4 regions of the Kocuria rhizosphaericola genome follow, and region 3 is predicted to be linked to each of the others. Evidence: riboswitches for the same ligand, from Rfam matches in the RefSeq annotation. Region 3 holds a riboswitch; each other region holds the start of a gene.
What was found. A riboswitch is a leader RNA that binds a small molecule or an ion and turns the genes downstream of it on or off. The one in region 3 is predicted to bind thiamine pyrophosphate.

Region 1: another riboswitch for thiamine pyrophosphate. It lies ahead of ACH9D2_RS02815 (FAD-dependent oxidoreductase); the one in region 3 lies ahead of ACH9D2_RS09810 (ECF transporter S component).
Region 2: another riboswitch for thiamine pyrophosphate. It lies ahead of ACH9D2_RS03435 (3-oxoacyl-ACP reductase); the one in region 3 lies ahead of ACH9D2_RS09810 (ECF transporter S component).
Region 4: another riboswitch for thiamine pyrophosphate. It lies ahead of thiM (hydroxyethylthiazole kinase); the one in region 3 lies ahead of ACH9D2_RS09810 (ECF transporter S component).

The regions. Positions count from the first base shown of each region.
Region 1 covers NZ_JBISWK010000032.1:49,503-54,522, forward strand. The annotation lists gene ACH9D2_RS02800 (alpha/beta fold hydrolase) at 1-581, opposite strand, end outside; gene ACH9D2_RS02805 (hypothetical protein) at 697-1,713, opposite strand; gene thiE (thiamine phosphate synthase) at 1,801-2,520, opposite strand; TPP riboswitch at 2,536-2,639, shown strand; gene ACH9D2_RS02815 (FAD-dependent oxidoreductase) at 2,636-4,027, shown strand; gene thiS (sulfur carrier protein ThiS) at 4,024-4,263, shown strand; gene ACH9D2_RS02825 (thiazole synthase) at 4,265-5,020, shown strand, end outside.
Region 2 covers NZ_JBISWK010000034.1:31,860-36,879, forward strand. The annotation lists gene ACH9D2_RS03425 (Acg family FMN-binding oxidoreductase) at 1-229, shown strand, start outside; gene ACH9D2_RS03430 (LLM class flavin-dependent oxidoreductase) at 145-1,545, opposite strand; gene ACH9D2_RS03435 (3-oxoacyl-ACP reductase) at 1,545-2,309, opposite strand; TPP riboswitch at 2,355-2,458, opposite strand; gene ACH9D2_RS03440 (FadR/GntR family transcriptional regulator) at 2,513-3,274, opposite strand; gene ACH9D2_RS03445 (hypothetical protein) at 3,469-3,624, opposite strand; gene eat (ethanolamine permease) at 3,806-5,020, shown strand, end outside.
Region 3 covers NZ_JBISWK010000093.1:15,346-20,365, reverse strand. The annotation lists gene ACH9D2_RS09815 (ATP-binding cassette domain-containing protein) at 1-1,602, opposite strand, end outside; gene ACH9D2_RS09810 (ECF transporter S component) at 1,599-2,219, opposite strand; TPP riboswitch at 2,310-2,429, opposite strand; gene ACH9D2_RS09805 (DUF4235 domain-containing protein) at 2,555-2,830, opposite strand; gene mnhG (monovalent cation/H(+) antiporter subunit G) at 2,889-3,356, opposite strand; gene ACH9D2_RS09795 (monovalent cation/H+ antiporter complex subunit F) at 3,353-3,625, opposite strand; gene ACH9D2_RS09790 (Na+/H+ antiporter subunit E) at 3,622-4,335, opposite strand; gene ACH9D2_RS09785 (Na+/H+ antiporter subunit D) at 4,332-5,020, opposite strand, start outside.
Region 4 covers NZ_JBISWK010000062.1:2,122-7,141, reverse strand. The annotation lists gene ACH9D2_RS06490 (bifunctional hydroxymethylpyrimidine kinase/phosphomethylpyrimidine kinase) at 1-113, opposite strand, end outside; gene thiE (thiamine phosphate synthase) at 110-793, opposite strand; gene thiM (hydroxyethylthiazole kinase) at 790-1,614, opposite strand; TPP riboswitch at 1,657-1,750, opposite strand; gene ACH9D2_RS06475 (nuclear transport factor 2 family protein) at 1,917-2,651, opposite strand; gene ACH9D2_RS06470 (Rne/Rng family ribonuclease) at 2,831-5,020, opposite strand, start outside.

The sequences.
Region 1 (5,020 bases), on a different contig from region 3:
TCCTGATCGGGCCCGTGCACCAGGGCTCGCAGGAGGGCGTCGTAGGCGGGGGAGGTCGCCCACGAGCGCAGCTCGCGCAGGACCATGTCCTGGTCCAGGGCCCACGGCCGGGGACTGAGCTGGGCGAGCAGCGCGGTGCGGGCGGCCGGATTCCGGGTCAGCGCCGGGAGCACCGGTCGCAGGACCCGGACGAGCCGGATGGAGGCGCCGATCGAGAGCCCGAACATCAGGCGCTGCCGGGGACTCCAGAAGCCCCCGGGGGACAGGGCGACGGCGGTCCCCCCGACCCCGCGCCGGGCGAGCTCGAGCACGAGGCGGGCCCCGACCGAGCTGCCCAGCAGGTCGACCCCCGCCAGCCCGTGGGTGTCGATGAAGGCGGAGATCGCGTCGGCGAGGCGGGCGATCGTCACCTCGCCCTCCAGCGGAGCAGTGGCGCCGAAGCCGGGCAGGTCCACGGCGATCACTTCGCGATGGGCGGCCAGGCCGGCGAGGACCGGGTCCCAGGTCCGCCACGTCGAACCGAGACCGTGGATCAGCAGCAAGGGCCTGCCGGTGCCGAGCCGTTCGTGATGCATGTCCATGACCACGATCCTTCCCCACGGCGATCCTCCTGGCCAGCACCGCCGGCCGCGCGGGGCCGGCGGTGCTGGTCGGCCGGGGGCTGTCCCGGAGGGCAGGTGCCGGGCTGCGCGGCGGTCAGAGGATGAAGATCAGGGCGGCGATGACGGCCAGGATCACCAGGAAGACGATGCCCCACGCCTTGAGGTTGTCGGAGTCGTCCTCCTCGGGCTCGGCCGGGCGCGGCGGCCACCCGCCCGGGCCGGGACCGAACACCGGGCCGGAGGGTCCCTGCCCACCGGCTGCCGGTCCCGTGGGCGGCTGCTCCTCCGCACCGTACCCGGGAGCGCCCTGACCGGGGGCGCCCTGGCCCGGGTACTGCCCGGGCGGCGGGGGAGCCGGTGTCGCGGGGCTCACGCCCCACTGCGGGGCCTGGGGTGCGCCCGGCGGAGGGACGTCCGGCTGAGAGGTGTCCGTCGCCGGCGCGCCCGGGCCGCCGGTCGCGGGCGGGCCCGGCGCGTAGGGCGGGGCCGGCGGCGGAGGCGCCGGGGGCAGCGTCTCGCCCGAGAGTACGGGCCCGTCCTCGCGGTGGCCCTGCTCCGCCTCGGTCAGCAGGGTCACGAACTGCTCGAGCGGCTCGGACCCGTCGTGCTCCCGCGCCAGGAAACGCTCGGCGCGGCGGCGCACCACCCGGTAGACGCGCCCGTCGTCGGGGATCCCCAGGTCCCGGGCGGCCCGCGCCACGGCGAGCGGGGGCTGCTCCGGCAGGGGGTTGGTGCCCCACTCCAGGAGACCGGTCAGCAGCGGGCGCTCGAGCACGGGGGCCAGGGCCGCCCGGGCACCTGGCACCCGGGTCAGCTCCAGCAGCCCGCCCGGCGGGGCGGACGGGCATCCCGGCACGTCGCTGGGCAGCCGGGCGGCGCGCTCCAGCCAGAACGTGTCCCCGAAGAGGGTGGCGAGCAGCACGGCCGCGGCGAGCCGGTCGTCGCTCGGCGCGGCGTCCTCCGGGGCGCCCTGCTCCCAATGGGTGCCGAGCGCGCGGCGGGCGGGCTCACCGGCCAGCCGGACGCGCAGTTGCACGTCCTCCGGGCCACGAGCGGTCTCCGCGGGACGCTCCACCGCGTGCCGCACCTGGGGGTCGAGCTCGGGGTCCATGGGCCACCTCTCCGTCGTCGTCCGTGGGTCCATGCTCTCAGAACGTGCTGTGCGGCGGCGGGGAGCCGGAGGGGAACCGGACCGCGCTCAGGCGGGGAGCAGGCTGCGCAGCTGCCCCGCGGCGACGCGCGGGTCGGGGGCCTCGGTGACGGCGCGGACGACGACGACGCCGCGCGCCCCGGCCTCCAGGACCTGCGGGAGCCGCGGCTCGTCGATGCCGCCGATGGCGAACCACGGCACGGGCAGGATCTCCGGGTCCGCGGCGAGCCGGGCCTCCGTGAGCTCGGCGACCGCGCGGACGAACCCCGGTCCGGTGGCGGGGCGCCCGGGCTTGGTGGGCGTGGCCCAGACGGGGCCCGTGCAGAAGTAGTCGACGTCCGGGTCCTCGAGCGCCGTCCGGGCCTGGTCGAGGTCGTGGGTGGAGCGGCCGATCAGCACGTCGGGGCCCAGCAGCTGCCGGGCCTGCGCGGGGGAGAGGTCGTGCTGTCCCACGTGGAAGACGTCGGCGCCCACCAGCGCGGCGATGTCGGCGCGGTCGTTGACGGCGAACAGGGCGTCGTACTCGGCGGCGACCCGGCCCAGCAGCCGCAGCGCGGCGATCTCCTCGTCCGCGTCGATGCTCTTGTCCCGCAGCTGGACGATGTTCGCGCCACCGGCGTACGCGGCGTGCAGGAACTCCTCGAGGTCGCCCCGGTCCCGGCGGGCGTCCGTGCACACGTACAGCCGGGCGGCGAGGAGCTTCGCGGCCCGGGTCTCTCGCAGGGAGGACTCGGCGGGGGTGGAGGCGTCATGGGTAGACTGGGTCACACGCTGATGATAGGTCAGCGGTTCTGCGGGAGCCCCACCGGGGGCTGAGAGGGCGTCCAGCGCCGACCGCCACACCTGATGCGGGTCATGCCGCCGTAGGAAAGGACGTCTCCGAGTGATCTCCGCGCACCCCGCCCCGGCGACCGCGCCCCACCCGCTGGTCGAGCAGCCCGAGCACGTCCGGGCCGACGTCGCCGTGGTCGGCGCGGGGGTGATCGGCCTGGCCACCGCCTGGGAGCTGCGCCGGCGCGGCCGCTCCGTGGTCGTGGTGGACCCCGAGCCGGGCTCCGGCGCCAGCCGCGCCGCGGCAGGGATGCTCGCCCCGGTGAGCGAGGTGCAGTACCAGCAGGAGCCCCTGTACCCCCTCATGATCGCCTCGGCCGCCGAGTACCCGGCGTTCGTGGCCGCCCTCGAGCAGGCCGCCGGCGGGACGGTGGGCCACCGTGCCACCGAGACCCTGGTCTGCGGCGTGGACGCCGCCGACCGGCAGGCCCTGGCGGACCTCCGCGAGCTGCAGGGGCGCCACGGCATGACCGTGGAGCAGCTGCCCCTGCGCGCCGCCCGGGCCCTCGAGCCCGCTCTGAGCCCGCGGCTGTCCGCCGCGTTCCGGATCCCCGACGACCACCAGGTGGACCCGCGCCGCCTCGTGGCCGGACTGCTCGCCGCCCTCGTCGCACCGGAGCTCCCCGAGCCCCCGGAGTCCGCGGAGTCTCCGGAATCGCTGGAGCCCCCGGGACTCCCCGAGTTCTCGGCTGCGCGCGACGGCGGACCGGCCCACCTCGTCCACTGCCTCGCCACGGGACTGCGCCGCAACGCCGAGGGCGCCGTGACCGGCGTGCGCCTGGCCGACGGCGGGATGGTCTCGGCGACCTGGACCGTCCTCGCCCCCGGCACGGGCCTCGGCGACCTCGACGGGCTGCCGGAGGACTGGCACCCGCCCCTGCGGCCCGTGCACGGGGACGTCCTGCGCGCCCGGGTCCCCGCCGGGGCCCCCGACCTGCTCGAGCGCACCGTCCGCGGCCTGGTGCACGGAGTGCCCGTCTACCTGGTGCCCCGGACGGACGGCACCGTGGTGATCGGGGCGACCTCCCGCGAGGACGACCTGACCGGCCCCAGCGCCGGCGGCGTGTTCCGGCTGCTGCGCGACGCCCAGGCGCTCGTGCCCGGCGTCGCCGACCTCGAGCTCGTCGAGGTGCTGGCCCGCGCCCGGCCCGGCACCCCGGACGACATCCCGTACCTGGGCCGGGTCCGCAACCCTGACGGCTCGCTCGTGCCGGGACTCGTGGTCTCCACCGGCTACTTCCGCCACGGCGTCCTGCTCGCCCCGCTGGCCGCCCGGCTCGCCGCGCAGCTCGCGACCGGCGGGTCCGGAGCCGATCCGGCCGCCGACGCCGAGCACCTCGCCAGCACCGACCCGCACCGCTTCGACCGCCCTGTCGAGGCCCGTCGAGGGGACCCCGAACCGGCCACCGCCGGACCCGGCCCCCGGAGCAGGAGCACCCGATGACCGCCATCACCCTCAACGGCCGTCCGCACGTCGTGACGGAGGACGCGACCGTCGTCGACCTCGTCGCCGAGACCGTCGGCCGGGCCCTGGGCCCCGACGGCGCCCCGCTCGACGGCGGGCGCCTCGGCGTGGCCGTGGCCGTGGACGCCGCGGTCGTGCCCCGCAGCCGCTGGCGGCGGACCCCCGTGGCGGAGGGCCAGGCCGTCGAGATCATCACCGCCGTCCAAGGAGGCTGACGTGACCGGACCGCACCCCGAGCCGACCGCTGATCACGACCCGCTCGTGCTCGACGGCACGGAGCTGTCCTCCCGGCTGATCATGGGCACCGGCGGCCTCAGCTCGCTGCACATCCTCGAGCAGGCGCTGGCAGCCTCCGGCACCGAGCTGACCACCGTGGCGCTGCGCCGCTACGCCCCCGGCCAGGGCGACTCCCTCTTCGCGCTGCTCGAGCGCAACGACATCCGGATCCTGCCGAACACCGCCGGGTGCTACACGGCCCGGGACGCGCTCCTGACCGCCGAGCTCGGCCGCGAGGCCCTCGAGACCGACTGGGTCAAGGTCGAGGTCATCGCCGACGAGGACACGCTGCTGCCCGACGTCGTGGAGCTCCTCGACGCCACCGAGCAGCTCGTGGCCCGCGGCTTCAAGGTCTTCGCCTACACCTCCGACGACCCGGCCGTGGCCCGCCGCCTCGAGGACCTGGGCGCGGCGGCGGTGATGCCCCTGGGCGCCCCCATCGGCACGGGGCTGGGGATCCTCAACCCGCACAACATCGAGCTCATCGCCGCCCGGGCGTCGGTGCCCGTGGTGCTCGACGCCGGGATCGGCACCGCCTCCGAGGCGGCCCTGGCCATGGAGCTGGGCTGCGACGCCGTGCTGCTGGCCAGCGCCGTCACCCGCGCCCAGGACCCGGTGGCGATGGCCACCGCGATGCGCCACGCCGTGGTCGCCGGCCGGCTCGCGGCCCGTGCCGGGCGCATCCCCGCCCGCCGC
Region 2 (5,020 bases), on a different contig from region 3:
GGCCGAAGCGCTCGACATCCGCACGGCCTTCGTCAACCAGCCGATCGAGGTCCCGGAGCTGCGACCCCGGTTCGAGACGTGGCTGGGCCTCGCCGGGGAGCACGGCCAGCTCGCCGTGCGCTTCGGCCACGGCCCCAGACTGCCCTACAGCCTGCGCAGACCGATCGAGGACGTGCTCGCGGACCCGCCGGGCTCTCGCGCCACCCGGGGCACCGCGGTACGCCCCTGACCGTCACCGGGTCGCGGAAGACCCAGGTGTCCGCGCAGCGTGGACGCGGTGTACCGGGTGCGGAAGAGCCCCCGGCGCTGGAGCACGGGGACCACGTGGTCCACGAAGTCGTCGAGGGAGTCCGGCAGCCTGGGCGGCATGAGGTTGAACCCGTCGGCCGCCCCCGAGCGGAACCACAGCTCCATCCGGTCCGCGACGGCCTCCGGGGTGCCGACCACGGTGCAGTGCCCGCCTCCGGCGGCCAGCCGGCCCAGCAGCTGCCGCACCGTGGGGCGTTCGACCGCCACGATCCGCAGGATCGTGGCGTACCGGCCTTGGGGCCCGGTGAAGGCCTCGAGCGGGGCCAGCTCCGGGACCGGGGCGTCCAGCTCCCAGCCGCTGCAGTCCTGCTGGACGAAGGCGGACAGCTGGGCCAGGGACTGCTCCACGGGCAGCAGGGCGTCGACCTCGGCCTGCTTGGCCCGGGCCTCCTCCTCCGTGGAGCCCACGTAGGCGACCAGGCCGGGCATGACGGCCACGGACCCCGGGTCCCGCCCGGCCGCGGCGACGCGCCGCTTCAGGTCCGTGGTGTGCTCCCGGGCGCTCTCCAGGTCGTAGGCCACGGCGTAGATGCCCTCCGCGTGGCGGGCGGCCAGGTCCCGACCCGGCCCGGAGGCGCCCGCCTGGAAGAGGACCGGGCGCCCCTGGGGCGGGCGCGGCACGGTCAGCGGCCCGTCCACGCGGAAGTGCTCGCCCGCGTGGTCGATCCGGCGCACCCGGTCCGGGTCGGCGTGCAGACCGCGCCGGTCGCCGACCACGGCGTCGTCGGCCCAGGAGTCCCACAGCCGCAGGGTCACGTCGACGAACTCCGCCGCCCGCGCGTAGCGCTGCGCGTGCGGCGGCATCCCGGGCAGGCCGTGGTTGCGCGCCTCGGCGTCGAACATGGAGGTGACCACGTTCCAGCCGGCCCGGCCGCGGCTGATGTGGTCCAGCGAGGCCAGCAGGCGGGCGGCGTGGAAGGGCGTCCAGAAGGTCGTCGACACGGTGCTGATGAGCCCGATCCGCTCCGTGGCGCGGGCCATGGCGGACAGGGCCGTCAGCGGTTCGAGGAACCACCGGGGCCCGACCCCCACGTCGCCGGCGCTGTGCCCGTCGGCGAGGAACACGGCGTCGAAGAGGCCGCGCTCGGCGGTGCGGGCGAGATCCTCCCAGTGGGCGATGTCCCCGAGCCGCTCCACGGAGGAGTCCGGGTGCCGCCAGGCGGCCTGGTGGTGGCCCGCGCCGAAGAGGAAGGCGTTGAGGTGCAGCTGTCGCGGCGCGGTCGCGGCGGCCCCCATCAGTCGAGGACCAGTCCGCCGTCGACCACCAGATTCTGTCCGGTGACCGAGCGGGCCCACGGCGAGGCGAAGAACAGGAGGGCGTCGGCGAACTCGGCCGGGGTGGTGACGCGACCCAGCGGGGTGCCCGCCGCGATCTGGTCGAAGACCTCCTCGGGCGTGGCGGCGCTCGCGTCGGTGGTGCGCAGCAGTCCGCCCGAGGCCATGTTGACCGTGACGCCGTGCGGCCCGAGGTCCTTGGCCAGGGTGCGGGTCAGCGACAGGAGCGCGGCCTTGGCGGCCGTGTAGTCGTGGTAGGGCACCACGGGGTTCTGGAAGAGGTTCGTGCCGATGTTCACGATCCGGCCGAAGCCCCGTTCCCGCATGCCCGGGAGCGCCTGCTGGGTGGTGTTGAGCGCCCCGCGGACGCTGCCGGAGAACTGGGCGTCGAACTCCTCCCAGCGGATGCCCTCCGCCGAGGAGCGGGCGTCACCGTTGAAGGAGAAGTCGGCCAGCGCGTTGTTCACCACCGTGGTGACGGGGGAGCCGAAGTGCTCCCGGGCCGCGCGCAGCAGGTCCGCCACCTGCCCGGGGTCGGTCACGTCGGCGCGCAGGGCCACGGCCCGGTCGGGACCGTACCGGTCCACGAGCTCCTCCGCGGCCGCCCCGCTGGTCCGGTGGTTGACCACGACCCGCGCGCCCTGGGCCGCGAAGGCCTCGACGACGCTGCGGCCGAGACCGCGTGCCCCGCCGGTGACGAGGACGACCTGTTCTGCGATCTGCATGGGACTCCCTGGGGTCAGGGCGAGGAGACGCGGGGCCGGCCACGGCGGGCCCCGACAGGACATCCCTTCGCCAGTACGAACTGGATCAGGTTCGACGGGTGTCATCTCAGCCGGCTCGTCGTGCGGCGCCGGCACCCCGTGTCACTGCGGACGAGTATAGGCACGCCGTCCCGGGATCCGCCCGGTCCTCCGCGGGCGGCAGCTCAGACCGGACGGCGGCGGTCACCGGGGGCGTCGTCGTCGGGAGGCTGCGCCCCGTGCCCGAGGAAACCGCGCAGCAGCGCGGCCGTGCCCTCGAGGTGCGCGAGGGAGGCGGCCCGGGCGGCGGGGGCGTCCCCGGCCAGGACGGCGTCCGTGAGCTCGCGGTGCTGGCGGTCGGAGTGCTCGAGGTTGACCGGCAGCAGAGGGATCCGGTCCAGCAGGTCGCTGGCCCGCGAGCGCACCTCCGCGACGGCGCGGACCAGGCTGGGGCAGCCGCCCAGCTCGGCGACCGCGATGTGGAAGCGCGCGTCGGCGGGACGGTAGTCCTCCGGGGAGCTCTCCTCGACCTGCCGGAGGCACGCGAGCAGGTGCTCCCGGGCCGCCGCGCTGAGGGACGCCGCCGCGGCCAGCTCCGCCGCGGCGGGCTCGACGACGGCGCGGAACACCAGCACGTCCTCGACGTCCGCGGGATCCACGGGAGGGAGGGTCTCGTCCGGCAGGGCGGTGCGGCCGGTCACGAAGGTCCCGCCGTACCGGCCGCGCACCACCTCCAGGACCCCTGCGGCCTGGAGCTCGTGCAGGGCCTCCCGCAGCGTGGCGCGGGAGATCCCGAGCATCGCCGCGGTCTCCCGCTCGGGCGGGAGCCGCTCGCCCTTGCGGAACAGGCCGAGCCGGATCGAGTCGAGGATCCGCTCCACGGCCTCCTCGAAGGCGTTGCCCTGGCGCACCGGGCGGATGCGGGGGTGCTGGACGGGATCGCTCACGGCGGCGCTCCTCCCTGCGGTACGACGTGCGCCCATCGTGTCACGGGCCCCCGGGGCCGACGCCGCGTCGTGTCCCCGGGACCGACTCCGCGGGAACGGCGCCCGCTGTGCCGGGCGGCGTCACGAGCAGGAGCGGGGGGCCGCCCGGCCCGGGCAGCCCCCCGCTCCATCCAGCGGGAACGGCCGCCGAGCTCCTAGTGGGTGAGATCGATGGCGACCACGCCCACCGCGATGATCAGCGCGACGGAGACGAGGAAGCCCGCCGCGATGGCGATGAACGCCCAGGAGCGGGCGGAGCCGGAGTTCTGGGAGCCGGGGCGGTCGGGAGCAGATGCGCTGGTCTTGTTCATGCCCACCATTCTGCGACATCCGCAGGGCCGTCTCCACCGGGCCGGGGCCCCACGCGCCGCTCGACGCTCGTCCGGCCCTGCGACGCAGGGTCTTGACGGGGCGGAGAGCAGCCCACAGACTGTGACCACTCGCGCCATATGTCTGTTTTCAGACCTTTGTGGAACCCGGAGGGATCGTCCCATGCCCGACTCCCCATCACAGCCCGACCGCACCGACGAGTACTTCCAGCACCGCCAGCTCCGCTCCGGGGCTGCCGGCTGGGTGCTGCTCGCGGGCCTGGGCATCGCCTACGTCATCTCCGGGGACTTCTCCGGCTGGAACATCGGGCTCTCCGAGGGCGGGTGGGGCGGGCTGCTCATCGCCTTCGTGCTCATGGGCCTCATGTACACCTGCATGGTCTTCGGCCTCGCCGAGCTCTCCTCCACCCTGCCCACGGCGGGGGCCGGCTACGGCTTCGCCCGGCGTGCCCTCGGCCCCCTCGGTGGTTTCGCCACCGGGATGGCCGTGCTCATCGAGTACGCCGTGGCCCCCGCGGCGATCGCCACGTTCATCGGCGGCTACATCGAGGCGCTGGGCCTGTTCGGGATCACCAACTCCTGGCCCGTGTACCTCGTGACCTACCTCGTGTTCATGGGCATCCACATGTACGGGGTCGGCGAGGCCCTCAAGCTGATGTTCGGGATCACGGTGATCGCGGTGTTCGCGCTGGGGGTGACCGTCGTCGCGCTCGTGCCGCACTTCGACGCCGCCAACCTCTTCGACATCGTCCCGAACGACGCCGTGGGGGCGAGCGCGTTCCTGCCCATGGGGTACGCGGGGGCGATGGCGGCCCTGGTGTACGGGATCTGGTTCTTCCTGGCGATCGAGGGCGTGCCGCTGGCCGCCGAGGAGACCGCCGACCCGCGCCGCGACATGCCGCGCGGGATCATCGTGGCCATGGCCTTCCTGCTGGTCTCCGGCGCGCTGATGCTCGTCCTCGTCCCCGGAGCCGCGGGCTCGGAGGCCATGAGCACCTCGGACAACCCGTTGCCGGAGGCCATCCGCACGGTCGCCGGGGCGGACAGCGTCATGGCCGGCATCGTGAACTACGCGGGTCTGGCCGGTCTGGTCGCGAGCTTCTTCTCCATCATGTTCGCCTACTCCCGGCAGCTGTTCGCCCTCTCCCGGGCCGGGTACCTGCCCCGCTGGCTCTCGCTGACCGGCAAGCGCAGGACCCCGTGGGTCGCCCTCATCGTGCCGGGCACCGTCGGCTTCGTGCTGGCTGCCGCGACCGGCGACGGCGGACTGCTCATCAACATCGCGGTCTTCGGCGCCACCGTCTCCTACGTGCTGCTGAACCTCTCCCACATCGTGCTCCGGCTTCGGGAGCCCGACCTCCCGCGCGGCTACCGCACC
Region 3 (5,020 bases):
TGCGCCGGGGGCCGTGGCGTCCGGCGTGCCGAGTTCCAGCACCTCGGCCCCGAGCGCGCGCACGAAGTCCTCGTCGTGGGTCACCGCGAGCACGGCCGTGCCGGCGTCCACGAGCTCCACGAGCAGGTCCACGAGCTCGGCCCAGGTGAGGGCATCCTGGCCGAACGTGGGTTCGTCGAGCACCAGGACGTCCGGGTCCGTGGCCAGCACGGTCGCCACGGACAGCCGCCGCTTCTCACCCCCGGAGAGGGTGAAGGGGTTGGCCTCGGCCAGGTGGCCGAGGCGCAGCCGACGGAGCAGCTCGTCCGTGCGGCGCTCCCGCTCGGCCACCGGCGTGCCCGCCAGCCGGGGTCCGTACTCGAGCTCGGCGCGCACGGTGGCGCGCAGGAACTGGTGCTCGGGCTCCTGGAAGACCGTCCCGACGCGGGCCACGAGCTCCCGGCCGCTCCATTCCAGAGGGTCCGGACCCGCGCCGCGGTCGAGGTCCGGGTGGGCGGTCACGGTGCCGCGCACGGGGGCCAGCAGGCCCGCCAGCGTCAGCGCGAGCGTGGACTTGCCGGCGCCGTTGGGCCCGGTCAGCGCGAGCGCCCGGCCGCGGCGCAGGCTGAGGCCGATGTCGGCCGCCGCGACGGGCAGGTTCCGGCCCGTCGCGGCGTCGTCCACGGGGCGGCCCCTGCGCCGCGCCCGCCGCCGGGCGCGCAGCCGGCGCGCCGAGGGCTGGACCCGTGAGACACCCAGACCGGTCGCGCTCAGCAGCGGTTCGCCGCCCTCCCCGGGGCGGCCGTCCGCGCACGGACTCGCGGGCGCGCGCGTGGCCGGGACCCGGCCGGGGACCCACACCCCCGCCCCGCTCAGCTCGTCGGCCGCGGCGCCCAGCACCTGCCCCGGGGTCCCGTCGTGGGTGATCCCCCCGTCGTGGCCGAGCACGACGACGCGGTCCACGACCTCGGCCCACACGGCCACACGGTGCTCCACGACCACGAGCGTGGCCCCGCTGCGGTCGAGGCAGGAGACCACCGCGTCGCGGACCTGCCGCACGCCGGCGGGGTCCAGGTTCGCGGTCGGCTCGTCGAGCAGCAGCAGCCCGGGGCTCATGGCCACAGCGCCGGCGAGCGCGAGGCGCTGTTTCTGCCCGCCGGACAGGGCCGCGGTGGAGTGGTCGAGCGGGAGGTCGAGGCCCACGTCGTCGAGCGCCGCGCGCACCCGCGGCCAGATCTGCTCGCGGGCAACGGCGAGGTTCTCCAGGCCGAAGGCGGTGTCGTCGCCGATCCGGGACAGCACCACCTGGGACTCGGGGTCCTGCTGCACGAGGCCGGCGCGGCCTCGCGCCAGGTCCGGCGGTGTGCCGTCGAGCAGCAGCTCTCCGCTGCGGGAGAGGCCGTCGTCGTCGTGCAGGACTCCCGCGAGGGCGTGCAGGAAGGTCGACTTGCCCGCCCCGCTGGGCCCCAGCAGGAGCACCCGCTCTCCCGGTTCCAGCACGAGGTCGACGCCCCGCAGGGCGGGGGCGTCCCGGCCGGGGTGGTGCCAGCCGAAGCCACGGGCCTCGACCCGCGCCCCCGCGGTGGCGGGCGCGCCGGGGTGCCGCACCGCCGGGGCGGTCATCGCCGCGCGACCCGGCCCGAGGCCAGGCCCTGCAGCACGCCCGTGGCCGCGAGCGCCTTCACCACGGCCCACATCAGCAGACCGGCGAGCACCGCGCCGGAGAGGGCGGCGAGGACCACGTAGACCACCTGGTGGCCGAGCGCCCACTCGTAGTTGTAGAGGAGGTTCTCGCTGACGCCCAGGAAGATCCCGCTGACGGCGCCGGCGGCGGCGGCCACGGCGGCGTTGTACCGGCGGTAGCGGAGGGCGGCGAAGACGAGTTCGGCCCCGATGCCCTGCACGAGGCCGGAGATGACCACGGTCCAGCCGAAGTGGGTGCCCAGGAAGCCCTCGATGACTGCGGCGAGCAGTTCGCAGAACAGCGCGGCCCCGGGCTTGCGGATGATCAGCCCGCCGAGCACGCCGGCCACGAGCCAGCCTCCGGCGATCAGGCCCACGGCGGGCGGGTAGGCGACCGCGGCCGTGCCGACCACGGGGTAGAGCAGGTTCGACCACGCCCAGAAGACGACCGCGCACACGGCGGCGAGGACGGCGGCCACGACGATGTCGACCACGCGCCAGGACGAGGCGCCGGACGTGCCGGGACGGCGGGCGGGGCGGTGGGTGGTGGTGTTCACGGTGGGTTCCTCCTGGGCTCAGCGAGCCGTCGGTGCCAGGAGGGGACGGGGTCCTACCGGGCCGCGCCGGTGGCGCGCTCCCGGGGAACACCCCTGAGATGCTCGACTCCCTTCGCCGGTGCTAACCGGAGCAGGTTCGAGGGTCTGCGGCGATCCGCACTCTCAGCGCCGCGCCGGTGCTCCCGGCGGGGCGCTCCCCTGTCGTTCAGTGGCACCCAGTCTACCCCTCCGTCCGCCCGGCCGTGCACACCCCGCACGACGAAGGGGCCCGTCCGGTCGGACACCGCTGCGGTGTCCGCCCGGACGGGCCCCTTCGCGAGGATGCTCGCCGGGGCTCAGACCTCGGCCTGGCTCGAGGCCTTGGGCTTCTCCTTCTTCTCCTCCATCTTCGCCACCTGCCGGTGGACGGCGACCTTGATGATGGTGCCCACGAGGCCGGTCACGACGGACCAGATGATGATGGCCGTCCAGGTCTCGCTGGGGTCCGGGTTCTTGGCCGGCGGCGGGTTGCCCGTGACGCGCGTCCACACCGAGCCGAGCACCTTGTGCGAGAGGACCACGCCACCGAGTGAGGCACCGGTGCCGAGGAGTTCGATGACTTTGTCGTTCATGGGCTGATGCTCCTTGTCGTCCGGGGGACGCGGGTGCGCCTTGTCGGTCCCGACCAGCCTAACGCGTCCCCGCCGTTCCGTCAGTCTGCTGTCCGTCCGCTCGCCGGCCGTCCGGGCTCGGCGCCGGGGGCACCGCGGCGGCGCCCTCCACGGTGGCCCCGGCGGTGCTCTTGCCGGTACGGTTGAGCACCGCCTGCAGGTCGTCCTGGGTCAGCGTGGTGCGGTTCAGGTGCTTGGTCCGGTAGGTCGAGCGTCCCACCATGTGCGCCGAGACGGGCACGGTGAGCAGCTGGAAGGTCCAGCCGAGGACGATGAGCGGGATCATGGCGGGGTCGCGGTTCTCCAGGGCCACCGCCGTGAGCATGAGGAGCAGCCCGAACACCTGCGGCTTGGTGCCGGCGTGCATGCGCGTCAGCAGGTCCGGGAAGCGGACGAGGCCGATCGCGGCGGCGAGGGACATCAGCGCGCCGACCACGAGGCACACGGCCGCGGCGGCGTCCAGGGCGGTGTCCAGCACGGCGCTCACCGCCCGTGCTCGGCGGTCTGGGTGGCGAACCGAGCCACCGTCACGGAGCCGATGAACCCGACCAGCGAGACGATCACCATGAGGATCAGGTTGTTGAGGTGGCCGTGGTAGGCCATCTCCACGGCGAGAGCGGCCGCGACGATGGCCAGCAGCACGTCGGTGGCCACCACGCGGTCCAGCAGGGAGGGGCCCTTGGCGAGGCGGTAGAGGGTGCCCGCGGCGGCCGTGCTGAGCAGCACGGCCGCGACGGCCACGGCGATCTCCATCACGAGCGGTCCTCCTCGGTGGTGGCGGCCGGTGGATCGGCCGGTGGATCGGCCGGTGGATCGGCGGGTGGATCGGCAGGGACGTCGTCCCGGCGGCCGCCCACGATCTGCTGGCTCGCGGTGACCGGGGAGCCGATCGCGGCGCTGTCCCCACAGGCGGCGGCTCCGTCCCCGCGCCGTTCGGCCTGCAGCGCGGCGAGCTCCTCCCGCGTGCCCATGATCCTGATCCAGGCGGCCTCCACCCGCAGCGCGGAGCGGCGGAACTCCTCGGCTTCCTCGGCGTTGCGGACGTTGAGCGCGTGGAAGTACAGCGTGCCGGCGGCACGGTCCACCTCCACGACGAGCGAGCCGGGGATCAGGGTCATGGTGTGCCCGGTGGCCGTCAGGAGCAGGTCCGAGCGCGTGCGCAGCCGGACGCCGACCACGGCGTTGCGCGCGCGCGGCCCCACGAGGATCGCGATCAGCATCACCTCGACGCTCGCCTTGGCGACCTGCCACACGAAGGTCGCGGCGAAGAGCACGAACTGGACCACGTCGAACCGGCCCGACAGCTGCACGGACGGCAGATAGAGGACCCAGGTCACGAGCAGGGCCAGGACCAGCCCGACCAGCAGGTTGCCGAGTCCGAAGTCGCCCCACAGGGCGCCCCACACGACTACGAGCCACACCAGCAGCGGCAGCTCGACGAGCAGGGAGTTCTTGGGCCGGGTCACGGTGCCTCCTCCACGACGGGCCGCGGCGCGGCCGCGGGGTCCAGCACGGACTCGACGTAGCGCTCGGGGCGGACGAGGTTCTCCGCGGCGTTGTCCGCGAGCTGGAACAGCGGCCCGGCGAACACCGTCAGGGCCACGCCCACCGCGACGAGGGCCGAGGCCCCGCCGAGCATCGAGGGGGACATCAGGCGCACGTCGCCCTTGCCCGCGAACCGGCCCGCCTGGTCGTCGACGGCGCCCGAGGTGAGCAGGAACCGGGAGCCGGCGGGCACCGGGGCCAGCAGGATCGGGTCCGGGTACTCCGCGTCCTCCGGGGCGCGGAGGAACACGCGGTTCCACACCCGCATCAGGGTCAGCAGGGTCAGCAGGGAAACCGCCACGGACCCCGCGACCAGGACGTAGGCCAGTGCGTCGCCCTGGGCGACGCCGGCCTGCAGCAGGCCGGTCTTGCCCAGGAAGCCGGAGAACGGCGGGATCCCGCCGAGGTTGAGCGCGGGCACGAGGTAGAGCAGCGCGAGCAGCGGGGAGATCCTGGCCATCCCGGCCAGCCGGTCCACGTTGGTGGATCCGCCGCGGCGCTCGATCAGGCCGGCCACGAGGAACAGGCTCGTCTGGATCACGATGTGGTGGGCCACGTAGTAGACCGTGGCGGAGAGGGCTTCCTGGGTGCCCACGGCCACGCCGA
Region 4 (5,020 bases), on a different contig from region 3:
CTCATCCCGTAGCCGCCCATCGCGGCGATCGACTTGAGGTCGGCGTGCTGGCCGGCCCCGCCCGTGGGGTCGGTGCCGGCGACGGCCAGGACGCGGGGCACGCGCGGGGTCACGGGGCCACCTCCTCGGCGGGCACGGCGGCGAAGGCCCGCGCGTAGCGGGCGGCCGCGGCCGTGGGGTCGGGGTGGGCGCAGATCCCGGAGACCACGGCCAGCCCGGCGGCGCCGGCGGCGCGCAGGGCGGGGGCGTCCTCGACCCGCACTCCGCCGATGGCCAGGCACGGCAGGGTGGCGCGGGCCGCGGCGCGGGCGAAGCCCTCGAGGCCCAGCGGCGCGGGGTGGTCGGGCTTCGTGCGGGTCGCCCGCACCGCTCCGACGCCCAGGTAGTCGACCGTGCCGGCGGGCAGCGCGGAGGCGGCGTCGAGCTCCTCCGCCGTGGCGGCGCCCAGGCCGAGCACGGCGTCGGGACCGCAGATCCGCCGGGCGAGCGCCACGGGCAGGTCCGACTGGCCCACGTGCACCCCGGCCACGGGGGCGCCGGCCGCGCGGGCGGCGAGGTAGACGTCCGCGCGGTCGTCCACGAGCACGGGCACCTGCCGGCCCACGCGCTCGGCGACGGCCGTCAGCAGGGCGACGAGTTCCCGGACCGGCGCGTCCTTCTCACGGACCTGGACCATGGTGGCGCCCCCGCGCACGGCGGCCGCCACGACGTCCGGGACCGTCCGGGGCGCGCTCAGGACGCTGTCCGTCACCAGGTGCAGGGACAGGGCGGCGGGGTCGATACGCGGGCTCACCGGGCGTCCTCCTCGCGCACGAGCCCCGCCCGGGCGGCGATCCGCTCCGGCGTCACGGCGTGCAGCCGGTCCAGCAGCGCCACGGCGAAGGACCCGGGCCCGGCGGAGTCGGCGGCCGCGTCCTCGGCCGCGAGCGTGTACACCGTGGTGGCGGCCACGGCCGCCGCGGCCGGGTCCGCGCGCACGGCGGTGAACGCTGCCATGAGGGCGCCCAGGGCGCAGCCGCCGCCGGTGATGCGGGTCAGCAGGTCCGTGCCGTGCGGGACCCGGACGACGGTGCCGTCCGGAGAGCGCACGAGGTCCACGGGCCCGGACACGGCCACCGCCGAGCCGGCCCGCACGGCGAGCGCGGCGGCGGCGTCCCGGGCGGCGTCGACGCCGTGGGTGGCGTCCGTGCCGCGCCCTCCCGTGCCGCCGGCGAGGGCCATGACCTCGGAGGCGTTGCCGCGCACGATCGCCGGCCGGAGCTCGAGCAGGTCACGGGCCAGCGCGGTCCGCACGGGCAGGACGCCCACCGCCACCGGGTCCAGGACCCACGCCCGGCCCGCGCGGCGCCGGGCCCCGACCGCCTCGTAGGCGGCACCGCGCTGCTCGGCGGTGGGCGTGCCGGTGTTGACGAGCAGACCGTCGGCGAACTCGGCGAAGACCCCGCCCTCACCCTGGATGTCGGTCATCGCCGGGGACGCACCCACGGCGAGCAGCGCATTGGCGGTGAAGTTGGTGACCACGGCGTTGGTGATGCACTGCACGAGCGGAGCCGCGGAGCGCAGGTCCTCCAGGGCCGCGGCGGCGTCCTCGGCGAGCGCGGGGTCCGGTGGCACCGGCCGGGCGGCTCCTGGTGTGCGGGCGGAAGTGGGTACGGCATCGCGCATCTGCGACATCCCTTCGCTAGTACTGGCTAGATCAGGTTCGACGGGTGTGTTCTCAGCCGCTCGAGCGGCACCCCGTGTCAGTTCGTCCCACCAGTCTAGTGGTCGAGGGAGCCCGGACGAGGAGGGCCCGGCGGCGGGGCCGGGGCTCCGCCGCTGGCCTGACCGGCGGGGCGGCCGCCCGGACGAAGGGGCACGCTCGTGATCCCCTCCCCCGGCCCAGCACCGTCAGGCTGCGAGAGAGATCCTCACAGTCAGAAGAAGCCGTTCCCGTGCGGCATCCGCTCCGGGACGGGCTGGCAGACCTCCCAGTGCTCGAGGATCCGACCGTCCGCCACCCGCCACAGGTCGTAGCAGCCGGCCGGGACGGGGTCGCCGTGCTCCGCACCGCCGTTGCCGCGACCGAGCAGGGCCTCGGTGACGGTCAGCACGAAGTCGCCCTCACCGAGCACCCGGCGCAGGGTGCCCCGGGTGATCCGCTCGTCCGGGTCGGCACCGTGCTCCACGTAGCGCGGGTCGCGGGCCAGCTCCTCGAGGGCGTCCCGGTCGGCACCGATGAGCCGTTCGTGCACCCACTCGGTGAGCAGGGCCTTGTTCGCGGCCGTGCGCTCGTGCCCGGTGGTCTCCCGGGGGCCGTCGGTCCGGCGCCTCCCCGCGGATCCGCCGGGCAGAGGTGCCAGGGCATCCCAGTGCTCGGCGATCTTCCCGTCCTCCACGCGGAAGACGTCCACCGCCACCGTGGGCTCGGGGCCGAAGCCGTGGTACACGCAGTGGACCGCGACCATGTCGCCGTCCTCGAGCACCCGCAGGGGCTCGAAGCGGAAGTCGTCGGGCAGCTGCTGGAACATGGCTCGGAGCCCCTCCGTGCCGTCGGGCGCGAGCGCGGAGTGCTGCCGGTAGTCCGGGGCCCAGTGCCGGTCGACGGACGAGGCGTCCCGGTCGCCGAAGAGTTCGCGGCCCGCGGTGAGTACGATCTGTTTGCTGCTCATGGCCATCCCCTGGGCACTGCGGGCCGGGGTTCCGACGGATCGGCCCGGTCGGTCGGCCCGCATGTCGTGCGTCCACGCTACCCGGGCCGTGCACGGCCCGACAGGGATGCGGACCGTGTGACGACGGAGGACCCCGACCGTGCTGGTCGGGGTCCTCCGTCGTGCTGCGGCGGGGCGGCTCAGCCCTGCTCGGCGGGCCGGCCGCTGGTGAGGTCCTCGGCCTTGACGCCGACGCCGACGACGGTCGGCGTCCGCCCGGAGGACTCCTCCGGGGAGCGCTGGGCGACGGCCTTGGCCTCGTGCCGGGCGCCCTCCGCGGTGGCCGCCCGGCCGGCGGTCACCTCGGCCTCTCCCGCTCGGGCCGCCGGAGCCGAGGCCCGCCGGGAGCGACGGCGCGGGCGCGCCGGCTCGGCGTTCGCCTGCTCCGGAGCCTGTACCGGGGCGGGAGCCTGCTGCGCCGTGCTCTCCCGCGCGGCGTTCTCCTGCTCGCCGGTCCCCGCACGATCGTCCTCCGCCGCGGTGTCCTGCTCCGCGGTGTCCTCCGCGGCGGTTTCCTCAACAGCGGTGCCGTCCTGGGGAGCGGAGGCGTCTTCCGGCGCCTTGTGCTCGAAGGCCTCCGCGAGGGAGTCCAGGCTCAGCGGCCGGGCCTCGGCGGGCTCCTCCACGGGGGCGTGGCCCTGCGGCAGCTCGATGACCTCGCCCTTGATCGTCAGGCGCGAGCCCTGCTCGGCCGGCGACCCGTCGGCGGGGACCTGGTCCGGTGCGGCCGGGACGGGACTCTCCTCCGTCTCCTGCTGCTGCTCTGCCACGTCCGTGCCCTGACCGCGGTTGCGGCTGCGCTTGCCGCGCCGCTTCTTCCGGGAGCGTCCCGAGCCCTCGGCCCGGGACTCCGCCGGCGGGGCGGTCTCCTCGGCGCGGGCCTGCTCCTCCGCGGCGGCCTCCTCGTGATGGGTGGCGGCGGCGATGGTCGCGAACGCCGTCCGCGCGGCCTCGGCCTTGGCCTTCTCCGCGGGATCCGGCTCGCCGGAGCGCTGCTCCGTCCGGGCAGGCTGCTGCTCGTTCCGGCCCCCGCGGCCGCGCTTGCGCTCCGTCCGGTTGGGACGCTGGTCGCGGGACTCCCCCGTGGCGCCGCCGGAGCGGCCCTCGAGCGGGTGGTCGTGGACCACCACGCCGCGACCGGCGCAGTGCTCGCACGGCTCGGAGAACACCTCGAGCAGGCCGGTGCCCATGCGCTTGCGCGTCATCTGCACGAGGCCCAGCGAGGTCACCTCCGCCACCTGGTGCTTGGTGCGGTCCCGGCCCAGGCACTCCACCAGCCGGCGCAGCACGAGATCCCGGTTGGCCTCGAGCACCATGTCGATGAAGTCGATCACGATGATCCCGCCGATGTCCCGCAGCCGCAGCTGCCGCACGATCTCCTCGGCGGCCTCCAGGTTGTTCTTGGTGACGGTCTCCTCGAGATTGCCGCCGGAGCCGGTGAACTTGCCGGTGTTCACGTCGACCACCGTCATCGCCTCGGTCCGGTCGATCACGAGCGAGCCGCCCGAGGGCAGGAAGACCTTGCGTTCGAGCGCCTTCTGGATCTGTTCCTCCACGCGGTAGTTCACGAACAGGTCCTCGTCCTCGTCCCACTTCTTGAGCCGGTCGAGCAGGTCCGGTGCGACGTAGGTCACGTACGCCTCGATGTTGTCCCACGCCTCCTCGCCCTGGACGACCATGGTGGTGAAGTCCTCGTTGAAGACGTCGCGGACCGTCTTGATCGTCAGGTCCGGCTCCGCGTAGAGCATCTCGGGCGGAAGCGTCTTCGTCGATCCGGCCCGCTCCTGGATCTGCTCCCACTGGGCGCGCAGCCGGTTGATGTCGTGGGTGAGCTCCTGCTCGGAGGCCCCCTCGGCGGCGGTGCGCACGATGACTCCCGCCCCGTCCGGCAGACGGTCCTTGAGGATCTTCTTCAGCCGGGCGCGCTCGACGTCGGGCAGCTTCCGGGAGATCCCGGTCATCGACCCGCCCGGGACGTAGACCAGGTACCGGCCGGGCAAGGAGATCTGGCTCGTGAGCCGGGCGCCCTTGTGCCCCACCGGATCCTTGGTGACCTGGACCAGGACCGAGTCCCCGGACTTGAGCGCGACCTCGATCCGGCGGGGCCCGCCCTCGAGCCGGGACGCGTCCCAGTTGACCTCACCGGCGTAGAGCACGGCGTTGCGGCCACGGCCGATGTCGATGAACGCGGCCTCCATGGACGGCAGCACGTTCTGCACCTTGCCCACGTAGACGTTGCCGATCAGGGAGTCCTGCTGGGTGTGCGAGACGAAGTGCTCGGCCAGGACGCCGTCCTCCAGGACGCCGATCTGGATCCGGTTGTCCTTCTG